Regions from separate parts of the Paenibacillus sp. FSL R5-0636 genome, predicted to be linked through region 1. Evidence: riboswitches for the same ligand, from Rfam matches in the RefSeq annotation. Region 1 holds a riboswitch; the other holds the start of a gene.
The links. Region 1 has a riboswitch for preQ1 ahead of queF (preQ(1) synthase). Riboswitches for the same ligand answer to the same signal wherever they lie in the genome.
Positions count from the first base shown of each region.

Region 2: another riboswitch for preQ1. It lies ahead of MKX34_RS06095 (queuosine precursor transporter); the one in region 1 lies ahead of queF (preQ(1) synthase).

Region 1 covers NZ_CP150232.1:3,760,762-3,766,735, forward strand. The annotation lists gene MKX34_RS16975 (VanW family protein) at 1-64, opposite strand, end outside; gene MKX34_RS16980 (cysteine hydrolase family protein) at 65-586, opposite strand; gene queE (7-carboxy-7-deazaguanine synthase QueE) at 722-1,444, opposite strand; gene MKX34_RS16990 (6-carboxytetrahydropterin synthase) at 1,437-1,919, opposite strand; gene queC (7-cyano-7-deazaguanine synthase QueC) at 1,919-2,581, opposite strand; gene queF (preQ(1) synthase) at 2,611-3,084, opposite strand; PreQ1 riboswitch class I at 3,248-3,291, opposite strand; gene MKX34_RS17005 (hypothetical protein) at 3,611-3,946, shown strand; gene murB (UDP-N-acetylmuramate dehydrogenase) at 4,010-4,921, opposite strand; gene MKX34_RS17015 (ABC transporter ATP-binding protein) at 5,072-5,872, opposite strand; gene MKX34_RS17020 (iron ABC transporter permease) at 5,928-5,974, opposite strand, start outside.
Region 2 covers NZ_CP150232.1:1,389,867-1,395,840, reverse strand. The annotation lists gene MKX34_RS06105 (thiolase family protein) at 1-841, opposite strand, end outside; gene MKX34_RS06100 (AMP-binding protein) at 838-2,319, opposite strand; gene MKX34_RS06095 (queuosine precursor transporter) at 2,597-3,310, opposite strand; PreQ1 riboswitch class I at 3,321-3,366, opposite strand; gene MKX34_RS06090 (methyl-accepting chemotaxis protein) at 3,734-5,422, shown strand.

The DNA of each region.
Region 1 (5,974 bases):
TGCCAGCAAACAATCTAAGGCGAGAACGCTGAATAGGCTTCATGGCAGCCTGGGGTGTATTCATCTAGAACTGAACCTCGCTTTCAGCTCGTAACTGGGCGAATCTACCTCCAATTATCGCATTATGATGCTTAACGATCTCCCTACTACTCAGAACCCCATTATCAAAGGTGCTATGAGCATCTGAAACCAGTACACTTTTATATCCCATGCTGTATGCGCGTCTTATTGTCGTATCCAGACAGAATTCACTTTGCATCCCACAGATCACCAGATTCGTGATCCCGAGCTTTTGGAGTTCATCTTGCAATTCCGTTCGGTGAAAAGCATCCCAAGTAGGCTTCTCAACGATAACTTCGCCTTCCTGCGGTGTGATGCGGTGACTGATCTGCCAAGTGGGTGTACCTTTTGTGTACTCCTCATCTTCGGTATGTTGAATATACACAATAGGAGTACCTGCTAATCGAGCTTTTTGCTGAAGGGAGACAATCCTGTCCATCACACCCTCTTCATCGTACAGCTTTAGTTCATAGGAGAACATGGCTTCTTGAACATCGATAATTAATAATGCTGTTGATTGTTCCAAATGAATAACCTCCAAGAGCTTTTTTCAAAATCATACCAGAAACTGGGACAGACTATCTACCTACTAGAAGTTACAAATGTTAAAAATAAAAACCGAGCATCTGTAAGCAGATACCCGGACGATTTCATCAATCTTTTATTTGCCACGCTTATTATGCCAGATCAATGCATGCAGCTGTGGAAGTACACGAACCTTGTTCATATCCGAATCCACGATTACTTTATTAAACAACCACTCCAGCCTTCCCAGAAGTCGAGCAGAAATGTTGCCCTCTTCCGTGACATCATCATTACCAGGCTGCAGAAAGAGCTGCACATTCGGATATCGCTGGTGAACGTTTTTCGCATAATCAAAATCATTATCATCAAACACTACGACCTTCAAGCTATGCGTAGAACGACCCAGTTTCTCCATCTTACTCATGATGTTATCTAACATTTCCCAATTCGTTGTCATTCCTGAGCTTGGGGGTTTAGGGCTGATTGTCAGCACATCCACGTCATTGAACCAATCCTGCCATTTACTCCCCTGAGTTTCTATCGCTGCTTTTATTCCACGCTCATGAAGCAGACTGATGAAGGTACCCATTCCTTCACCAATCAAGGCAGGATTACCGCCTGAAATCGTAACACAGTCGAAATTATCGCCAGCTAACGCCAATAATTCATTTATGATTTCTTCTGCTTCCATCATGCGAACCTTATTCTTAGCCGTACCATCCCAAGTAAAAGCGGAGTCACACCAGCCGCAGCGATAATCGCAGCCATAGGTGCGGACAAACATCGTCTTCACTCCAATTACCGCACCTTCGCCTTGAATAGTAGGACCGAATATTTCAATTACAGGAATCTTACTCACAGTCACAGCCTCCATACAAACGGTAGGATGGCCCTTCATCCGGAACATCTTCAGCCAGCACCTCTGCCCAAGAGGTTGGAGTCTCCCATAGCTTTACCGAGTATAAAGGCAACCCTGCTTGCTTAAGCTTGTAGGCAATATATGAAGACATATTCTCCACTGTGGTACGGAAAGACAATAAGGCTACTTTGGAGCCCGTATTCGTTAACGTCTCTAACACAGGTTCATTTCCCATAGCAAGAAAAGCGTGATCTAAACGATCTACTAGGCTTTGTTGTACTGTCATTTTGATATCGCTAAAATCAATGACGAAGCCTTCATCCGAGTGGCCTTCCGCGGCCATAGGTTTGCCCTTAAGCACTACTTCGAGCTTATAAGTATGTCCGTGCAGATTGCTGCATTTCCCTTTGTGTCCCACTAACTGGTGTGCCGCATCGAACGTAAATATTTTGCAGACTGAAACCTCGTTAAGCATTAAGAGCCGGCCTCCATTCTCTCTGCCTCATATTGCTCAAGACCACGCTGACGCAATAGACAGGCTGGACAAGTACCGCAGCCACTGCCAATAATACCGTTGTAACAGGTCAGTGTGTGTTCGCGAACATAATCAAAATACCCCAGTTGATCGGCCATTTTCCACGTTTCTTTTTTATCCAGCCACATTAGGGGAGTGTGGATCGCAAACTCATAGTCCATAGATAAGTTCAGCGTAACATTCAATGATTTCACAAAAACATCACGGCAGTCCGGATAACCGCTAAAGTCCGTTTGGCAAACCCCAGTGACGATATGGGAGTACCCCAGTTGTTTAGCTAATATAGCGGCAAAAGATAAAAACAACAAATTCCGTCCATCGACGAAAGTACTTGGAAGCTCATCCCCTTCCCCAGCCACGATATCTATATCCTGACGGGTAAGTGCATTGGGTGCCAGCTGATTAAGCAGCCCCAGATCAAGAATATGCTGTTTTACATTAAACTTAGCTGCTATCTCTGTTGCAACTTCGATTTCAGCCGCATGACGTTGATTATAGTTGAAGGTAACTACCTGCACTTCCTCATACTGCTGCAATGCCCAAACCAGGCAAGTGGTGCTATCTTGTCCGCCGCTGAATACGACGAGTGCTTTTTTGTTCATATGAATCTCTCCTTATCACAAGTTGGAATTTAGCGGTTGTCCACTTTTTCTGGATAGAGGTCGTGATTGATTAAGCGGTGTTCCGCCATCGCCTCATACTTCGTACCCGGTCTTCCATAGTTGCAATAAGGATCAATTGAAATGCCTCCGCGCGGAGTGAACTTGCCCCATACCTCAATGTAACGCGGATCCATCAGTGAGATCAGTTCATTCATAATAATGTTGACACAGTCCTCATGAAAGTCACCATGGTTGCGGAAGCTAAACAGATACAGCTTTAATGATTTGGATTCCACCATTTTTTGTTCAGGAATATACGAAATATACAGCGTGGCAAAATCCGGCTGACCCGTTACAGGACACAAGCTAGTGAACTCAGGGCAGTTGAATTTAACAAAATAATCACGTCCGGGATGTTTGTTATCAAACACCTCCAGAATGTCTGGATCATAACCAAACTTGTACTGTGTTCCCTGATTACCAAGCAAAGTAACTTCTTGCATTTCCTCTTTCAATCTTCCTTCTGACACGACAAAAAACCCCTCTCTTTTCCTTCGGCCTTGGCCGGTAATGGAAAGAAGAACGAGATTTCGAAAACTTGGCTCCACTAAGAAGAAACGGAAGCAACGTCCGGATAAAGGACAGCAACCGCTTGTACTGTTTAATATATTCTTAGTTTTTTATAGAGGGAGTTCGCGAACCTCTCCTGCACAACTTTAGTGCAGACTTCTTCTTAAAGCATAAAGCATATTGCGTCTTGAACTATACCATGGGTAGCCCGCTCCTGACAAGTTCTACTCTTTACTGTTACCTTATACAGATCAGCAAATCACTCCAGATTAACGTGGATAGACCTGCGTATGTAGAGATTAGGAAGCTCAAAACCAATGCCAATTTGATTGTGGATTTCTTTTTAATGACATGAATTATTCATATGGTTAATTAAGATGCGGCAAAAAAAAGGATTCAAATCCTAAGAAAAGGGTAACTTATTCATAATAATCTTCGAGCTAAGGGTGGGAGCATTTTATGGAACAAAGTATACAGCAGCTTATGGATTGGCTTAACAATCATTTGAATGAAACAATCGCTATTGAAAAGAAAGAACTTCGTGATTTGGATAAAGTTCATTTCAATTTAGAGTCCGTAGATTTCCGGAGTGCAGACGATGTTATTGATGAATATCTTGGAAGTGCACTGATATTAAGAGGTTTCGGCAGCACACTTAACGCCGATGGTGAACTGGTATCCCTGCCACAATCCACTTATGATTTAGCTGTTGAAGGTCTTCAAATCGTAGACTTAGCCGACCGCAAGGCAGAAATAACTACGGACAGAGCTAATTACACCCTTTCAGTAGATTAAACGAACATGATTATGATAAGCAAAAAGAGCCCACAGCGATTGCGGGCTCTTTTTGCTTATCATTTATTCTTCTCCAATGATCTCCACTTCAGTTTCCAGCTCTACACCGAATTTATCCTTCACAGTCGCTCTTACATGGTGGATTAGCCCGATGTAATCACTGGCTGTTGCATTATCTGCATTCACAATAAATCCCGCATGCTTCTTGGATACCTCAGCACCGCCGATTCTTGTACCCTGTAAGCCGCTCTCTTGAATTAACTGACCTGCAAAACGGCCTGGAGGCCGCTTAAATACACTCCCACAGGATGGATACTCAAGCGGTTGCTTCGATTCACGTAAATAAGTTAGTTCATCCATTTTTGCCTTGATCGTTAAAACATCACCGGAAGTCATAGCAAATTTGGCCTCAAGTACAATGTACTCACCGCTTGCGAACACGCTTTTTCTGTAACCCCATTGCAGCTCATCACCTTGCAGAGTTACCAATTGCCCGTTCTTATTTATAGCTAGTGCACTATGCAGGACATCTTTGATCTCACCGCCATAAGCACCTGCGTTCATATAGAGCGCTCCACCAACTGTTCCTGGAATGCCACAGGCGAACTCAAGACCCGTAAGCTCCTTATCAAGTGCATATCTGGAAACATCAATTATTTTGGCACCACATTGCGCATATAAGAGATTGTCGCGAATCCCCATTTCGGTCAGTCCTGCCGTTTGCAGAACGATCCCACGTACACCTCCATCACGGATAATCACATTGGAGCCATTCCCAAGTACCGTAAGGGTTATCCCATTTTGTTCTGCATATGTAACGATCTTTTGAATTTCATCATAAGTAGCTGGTGCAGCCAAAATATCAGCTTTGCCGCCCATTTTAGTGTACACGTGATCTTTTAAATTCTCATGACTTTTCACTTTTCCTGCAGTCATTAGCTGCTCTAGGTCATCTTGAATTTTGTCAATATTCATGTTTTCATGCTCCTTTAACCATGTATAAATGATGGTCCTTGATCTATTTTAAAGAGTTATTATGAAATTGTAGGCAACCACAACTGTAACAACGAACAGGCTCCCTTGTCAATGACGGGAGCCTGTTCGTTGTATGATTTTAGATGATAATTACACAGCTTTATAGGCAGCAAGCTCGTAAGGAAGACACAGTGGCACACCCGTACGTGGATCCGGAACGATATCCGCTTCAATTCCAAACACTTCCCGCAATACATCTGGTGTCATAACCTCAGTAGGTGAGCCTTCGCTAACCACAGTACCGGACTTAATCGCTACCATATGCTGCGCATAACGAGTAGCATGATTCAAATCATGCACGACCATGATGATGGTACGACCTTCTTCCTCATTCAGCTTTTGCAATAGCTGAAGAACTTCGAGCTGATGCGCCATATCTAGGAAGGTTGTAGGCTCGTCAAGGAATAAAATATCTGTTTCTTGAGCTAACGCCATAGCGATCCATGCGCGTTGACGTTGTCCACCTGAGAGACGGTCAATAGGGCGATCATGAAAAGATTCCATGCCCGTAACAGAGATGGCGTTGGAGATGATGTTGCGATCCTCAGCGGTCATCGTGCCAAATCCCTTCTGATGAGGGAAACGACCGTAGCTGACCAGCTCAGATACCGTCAGACCGTCAGGAGCCGTTGGGTTCTGCGGTAGAATCGCTAGCTGCCTAGCAACCTCTTTAGTTGAAAAGTTATGGATCGATTTGCCGTCCAGCATTACGGTGCCACTCTTCGGCTTCATAATCCGGGCCATCGTTTTGAGGATTGTAGATTTACCGGAGCCGTTAGCGCCCACTAGTGCGGTGATTTTTCCCGTAGGGATAGACAAGTTCAATCCTTTAACTATAGTAGCCTCTGCATACCCAATACTTAATTCTTCTGTATTCAAACGTTCTGACATGATCTACAACTCCCTTAAAAGTTTTATGGAGCTATGCTCCTAAGTATGAACTAATTTACGCTTTAGACTTGGCGAGTAAATATAAAAAGTAAGGTGCGCCAA
Region 2 (5,974 bases), 2.4 Mb from region 1:
CCATACCTAAATAGTTCGGATCTACACCCGCAGCTTGCGCATCCACGACCCGCAAAATAGGGGTAAGCTTAAGCTGCTGGCATTTCTCACGAGACATCATCAATAGAAGCGCTGCGCCATCATTAATAGGACAGGCATTTCCAGCAGTGACGGTACCCTTTTCTTCTAAAATTGGCGGCAGCTTTTGCAGCTTGTCCAGACTCGTATTTGCCCGAGGACATTCGTCGGTGTTCACCCACTGCCCCTCTACCTGAAGAGGTACTATCTCCTGCTGAAACCGGTCACTTTGCTGAGCATGAACCGCCTTTTGATGGCTTTTCAAGGCATATTGATCCTGCTCTTCTCGAGAAATCCCGTATTTCCGAGCTACATTCTCTGCAGCAATTCCCATATCCGGATCACCGTAAGAGCTAGGCGTAAAATGTGCACGGGTATATAGCTGCGGAACCCCCATTAAGGTCTGTGGTTTAGCCATTTTCCATGGAGCACGGCTCGTACTTTCGACACCACCCGCTAAATAAATCTCACCAGCGCCGCTTTGAATCAGTCTTGCTGCTATATTAATTGCCTCTAGCCCAGATCCGCACTGACGATCCACGGTGACGCCCGGAACCGAAACAGGCAGCCCCGCTTCAAGCGCAGCTACCCGGGCAATATTACCTCCTGGGCCCACAACATTCCCAATAATGACATCATCGATCAGTTCTTTAGGCAAGTTCGTTTCGGCTACAATATGCTGAATAAGCGGCGCCAGTAATGCTTCCGGCTCAAGTGTACTTAATAAGCCACCCATTCTGCCAATCGGTGTACGTTTTGCCATGACAATTACTGCTTCTATCATACCATCGCTCTTTTCACATAGTCTTTCATCGCTTGCCGGGCAATTTTGCCGCTGCTTGTATAGATAAATTCATCCAGGGTTAACAGCTGCTTCGGCGCTTTGTAGCTTGCTAAATACTGGCGGCAATAATTCTTAATTTCGTCGACAGATAAGTGCTGTTCTCCGCTCCACTTCACGAGGGCTATCAGCTGTTCTCCCCAGTAATCGTCAGGCACGCCAAGCACCATCACTTCATCTATTTCCGGAAGAAACTCCAGCACCCTCTCTATTTCTTCTGGATAAACGTTCAGGCCTCCGGATATGATTTTATTCTTCAAACGTCCCGCCATATATAAATAACCAGCTTCATCCTGATAAACATAGTCTTCTAAAATAAGCCATCCCTCTCTAAAAGCTGCTGCTGTCTCATTCGGCAATTGATGGTAGCCTAAAAATATCATATCACTACGCACATATAGCTGCCCAATCTCCCCAGTAGGGACTTCCCGGAACTGTTCATCACGAATGGAAATTTGCACCCCGGGATAAGGTTTGCCTATAGAGGTCGGATTATGCTCGGTCAGAACATTCAAATAACTAATATAACTCGCTTCTGAAGAACCGTAGGATTCATAAAGGCGCGCTCCACCAAACACTTCCATGCCCCTTTTCTTGGACAACTCCGACCACTTTGCACCTGAGCTAATAATCGCATCAATCTGTATCTGCCCAGGTACAGCCTGCAACATCATGGATTCGATCATTGTTGGTACGACGAACAGCACCACACCCGGAATTTGCTGGCACAGCTCTAACAACTTCGTGGCACTAAATTTTTGTGTGATATGAAAGGTTGCTCCACAATATAGACTCTGCATTACGGCGAATAAGGATAGGGAATGCACAAATGGACCTGGTGCCAAAACATCCTTCATAGCGTCCAATTCAAAAGCAATATTCGAGACCTCAAAGCTTTTTAACCATGATAAATGGGTACGCATATAACCTTTGGGCAACCCGGTTGTGCCTGAAGTAAAGCCAATAAATAATAATTCATTCGTCTCATCCAACTCAGCCTCCGGCTTCAGGGCAGCCAGCCACTGATCATAGGAACTTGTTCGTTCATTTGAGAAGGTCAGTGTTGGGATCGCTTGATCCTTGAGGACCAGATTCTTTGCGGCTTCCGGCTCGGCAAAAATCATTGTCGGCTGGCACTGTTCTATAATAACCTGCAGTTCATTAGCACTCCATTTGGGATCTAAGGGAATGGGAACACAGCCCGCATAAATCGCCCCCAAGAAAACCTCAACAAATTCAATACAATTCGTAGATAAAATCGCGATTTTGTCATGCCTCAGACCCTTTTGCTGTAGGCCATTCGCGATTCTCCGCATCGTTTCTACTAATGTTGTATAGGTATGACTTGCTAGGTCATGGGTTAAGGCAATGTTGTCAGGCTGCTGTGCTGCATGACGCAGTATAGGAACTACTAGATTCATCCTTGATCACACCTGTTCGTAATTTCTGTGACTACCAATTATATACATTTTCTTCAATCGGACTGCCCCGCAAGTCCAGCCCAGACTAAAGTATATGTGTTAAGCGCCATCGCAGGCGCTCCTGTTAGACTAACCCGCTAGAATTGCTATGATAGCTTATTTTAGCTTTATATTATTTTTATGTACACATTTTCATGTAACTATTAAGTCCATCTTACAACTAAAAAATAGCCAGCACGCATCGATTATGATCGGTACGCGCTGGCTGTATTGTTGTTTAGTCCTTCTTTTGAACGGTTGATGGTGTACCCTCTTCAGCAAAAGTAAAGGTTCGGGCGATATATAAGATAGGTGTGCTTACTGCGGTTAGTAAGAACTTCGCTAGATAAGTTGTAAGCAAAATTTCAAGCCATACATTCCAGTCATACAAGCCCGCAAACGCAATGGTGCAGAAGATAAGTGTATCCACAAAGGAGCTAATCATCGTACTGCCGTTGGAACGAATCCACAGCTGACTTGAGGTGCTGTAATATTTACGAATCCAAGAGTACAACCGAACATCTAGGAACTGACTAATGAAGTAAGCAGTAAGACTACCCAAAGCTAGTCGAGGCATCAGCCCAAAAATCGTCTCCAAAGAAGACTGAGCGATATCGGTCTCCTGTGGCTTAAATACTAGTACCATCTGCATAATGACTGTAGTCATAAGCAAGGTGAAGAAACCAAACCAGACCGCTTTACGTGCTTCCGCTCTTCCATACTTCTCATTAAGCAAATCGCTGGTCATATACAAAGTGACATACATCGTATTTCCGAGTGTCATCACAATATCAAATGGCATAGCAATCGTCTTAGCTACCTGAATGTTAGCAATTACAGTAGCAATACCTACCCAGGCATACATTCCACTTTTCCCGAACAGGCGGTAACAGAGTAGAAAAAAGGCAAAATTGACAATAACAAATAAAACTCCCCACAACAAATTAAACATATTACTGAAACTCCTCCTAGTTTTGTTTACGCGGGATGGTTACGAACCGCGGCTTACATTATTAAATTTTTGGAACAAAACATTAATACTCTATCACAATAGCGCTTAACAATCCATAAAAATAATATTTTTATATGAAATTGGTAGTTCCAGTTCTTTTTTTTCGACAATTATCTAAAATAGTCAGCAATAATTCATTTTTTTCAGAAAAAAATGCTCTATAGGACAAAACTTTCACTATTCATCCAGAGGTTAATTCTATAGAATAGTATCAAACACCTTATTCCCGATCCATTTAGTAGAAATATGACATAACTATGGAATATATCTCGGGTCGCCAATTTCCAGCAGTTGGCATGGAGTATCTAGTGAAGACCAAAAAAAGAAATGACCTCACCGTCCATAAAAAAAGGAGAGAACGATATGTTTCGTATCAAGCATTCGATCAGTCGCAAATTCACGCGTTTATTATTTGTTGTTCTGTTGCTCACGTCTCTTTTGTTAAGCACCAGCTTCTACTTTATCTCCATCAATATCTTCAACAGCTATGTTATGCCACAGATTAACAAAATCCTTACTGCCGCTGCTCAGGACGTATATAAGAATCTCAACGTAATGCACGCCCAGCAAACCCTAAATAAGAACGATCAGTCTGCCACCAATCTCGAGTTCTATTTTCAGGAAAAGAGGAAACAACATGGAGTGGAAACCATTTTTCTGGTCAATCTGAAAGGGAAAGAAGCTGAGATTCTATCCGCAGATCACGATGCAAAATTGCAACGGGCAGAAAGTGTCACCGTATCCTCTGCAATGCAACAAGCCTCTAAAGGAAAAACTGGACTAAGCGATACATATAGCGACGCACATGGTATACATAAAACAGCTTATATCGGTATTCCCGGAAGTACGATGGTTATCGGTGTAAGCAGTGACGTAAGCTTCATTCAAGAAAAAACAGACAGTATTCTATGGACAAGTGCCGGAATCACACTTCTGACGTTGATCATCGGTCTAACCGGTGCATGGTTTATGAGTGTGCGTATAACACGTCCAATCTCAAAACTGGCAGCTTATAGTGCCCGGCTCGCAGAGGGAGATTTCACCGAAGAATTATCAGTTAAAGGAAATGACGAAGTTGCACAGTTGTCCGTAAGCTTCCAAGCGATGACCCAACGCCTGAAAGAAATGATCGGACATGTACTGGTAACCTCTAATACTGTCGTTGCGGATTCCAACTCTTTAAAAGAACGTGTTGAGGTTCTCAACGATATGGCGGATCACTCCAGCTCATCGGTAGTAGAAATCGGCAAAGGTAGTACGACTATCGCTAGCAGTGCATCAGATAACTCGAGAGCAATGGAAGAAATCAATTTAGGCATTCAAAGTATTGCCTCAGCAGCGAATGAAGTCACGGAGCAAATCAGTGAGGCTTCCGCTGAAGCAAGTGGCGGTAATGAAATTGCTCAAAGTGCCGTGCTGCAAATGCGCCAGGTTGAACGTGCTTCCCTACAGTCGCTGGATCAGTTACAAATCATGAATGAGCGTTCAGTAATGATCGGAGAAGTCGTTCACAGCATTACTGAAATTACGAAACAGATCCAAATGCTGTCGCTGAATGCTTCAATCGAAGCTGCACGCGCAGGAGAGCATGGACGCGGTTTTGCTGTTGTTGCGGGAGAAGTACGCAAGCTGTCTGAACAATCACGCAACGCAAACGAACAGATCCGTGACTTCCTACTTGGGCTTCAAGAAGATATGAGCCGCTCCGTTACCGAGATGAACCACGTGAATTCTGAGGTTGCCTCTGGAGTCGGCAAAGTAGCAGAAGCAGGTGATGCCTTTAATCACCTCCTGATTCTTATCCAAAGCATCAATCACAGCATCCAATCCGTATCTGCGGCTACACAGCAAATCTCGGCAAGTACAGAAGAAGTCAGTGCTTCCGTCGAAGAAACTGCACAAATTACATCAAGATCGCAAGAAAGTGCGGACACACTCGCTGCTAACTCAGAGCGGCAGCGCGTCGAACTGGAAGGCCATGCAGAAACCGTTAAACATCTGTATGAGCAAGCCAAGAAACTCCAAGAAGCTGTGCAGCAATTTAAGATCTAACGCTTGTAAACTAAAAACCCCCGTTCACACGAAAGTGTTGAACGGGGGTTTTTAGTTTATGGCTCGCTAGCGCTTGCTGAGGTCTCGCTTAGGCTTGGGGGCATACGCTAGGCTTGCGCGGAGCTCTCGCTTAGACTCAGGGTGCATGCGCTAGGCTTGCGCGAAGCTCTCGCTTAGACTCGGCTACATGTACTAGTTTGCGCGAAGCTCTCGCTTAGACTCGGCTGCATGCGCTAGGCTTGCGCAAAGCTCTCGCTTAGACTCATCACGCCATTTGCTGCTGGCTTGCGGACTCAGATGCCGCTATTACTCGAAAAACTGCCATTTGGAGGCTTTTTCGGACTCGAGAGACGCTATGGCCTCATAATCAACCCAGACTCAGCCTATTTTGTTCAAATAGCGCCTCTGGTGTCCAAAAACGCTCCAAAATAACCCTTTTTTCGCAAATAAGGTCTCCTGAGTCCGGAGCCAAGTTACTCACAGCGAATTACTTAAAGTTCATCCGTGGTGCTACCTACAGCAAGTTACTCAAAGTTCCTCCGTGGATGCTAC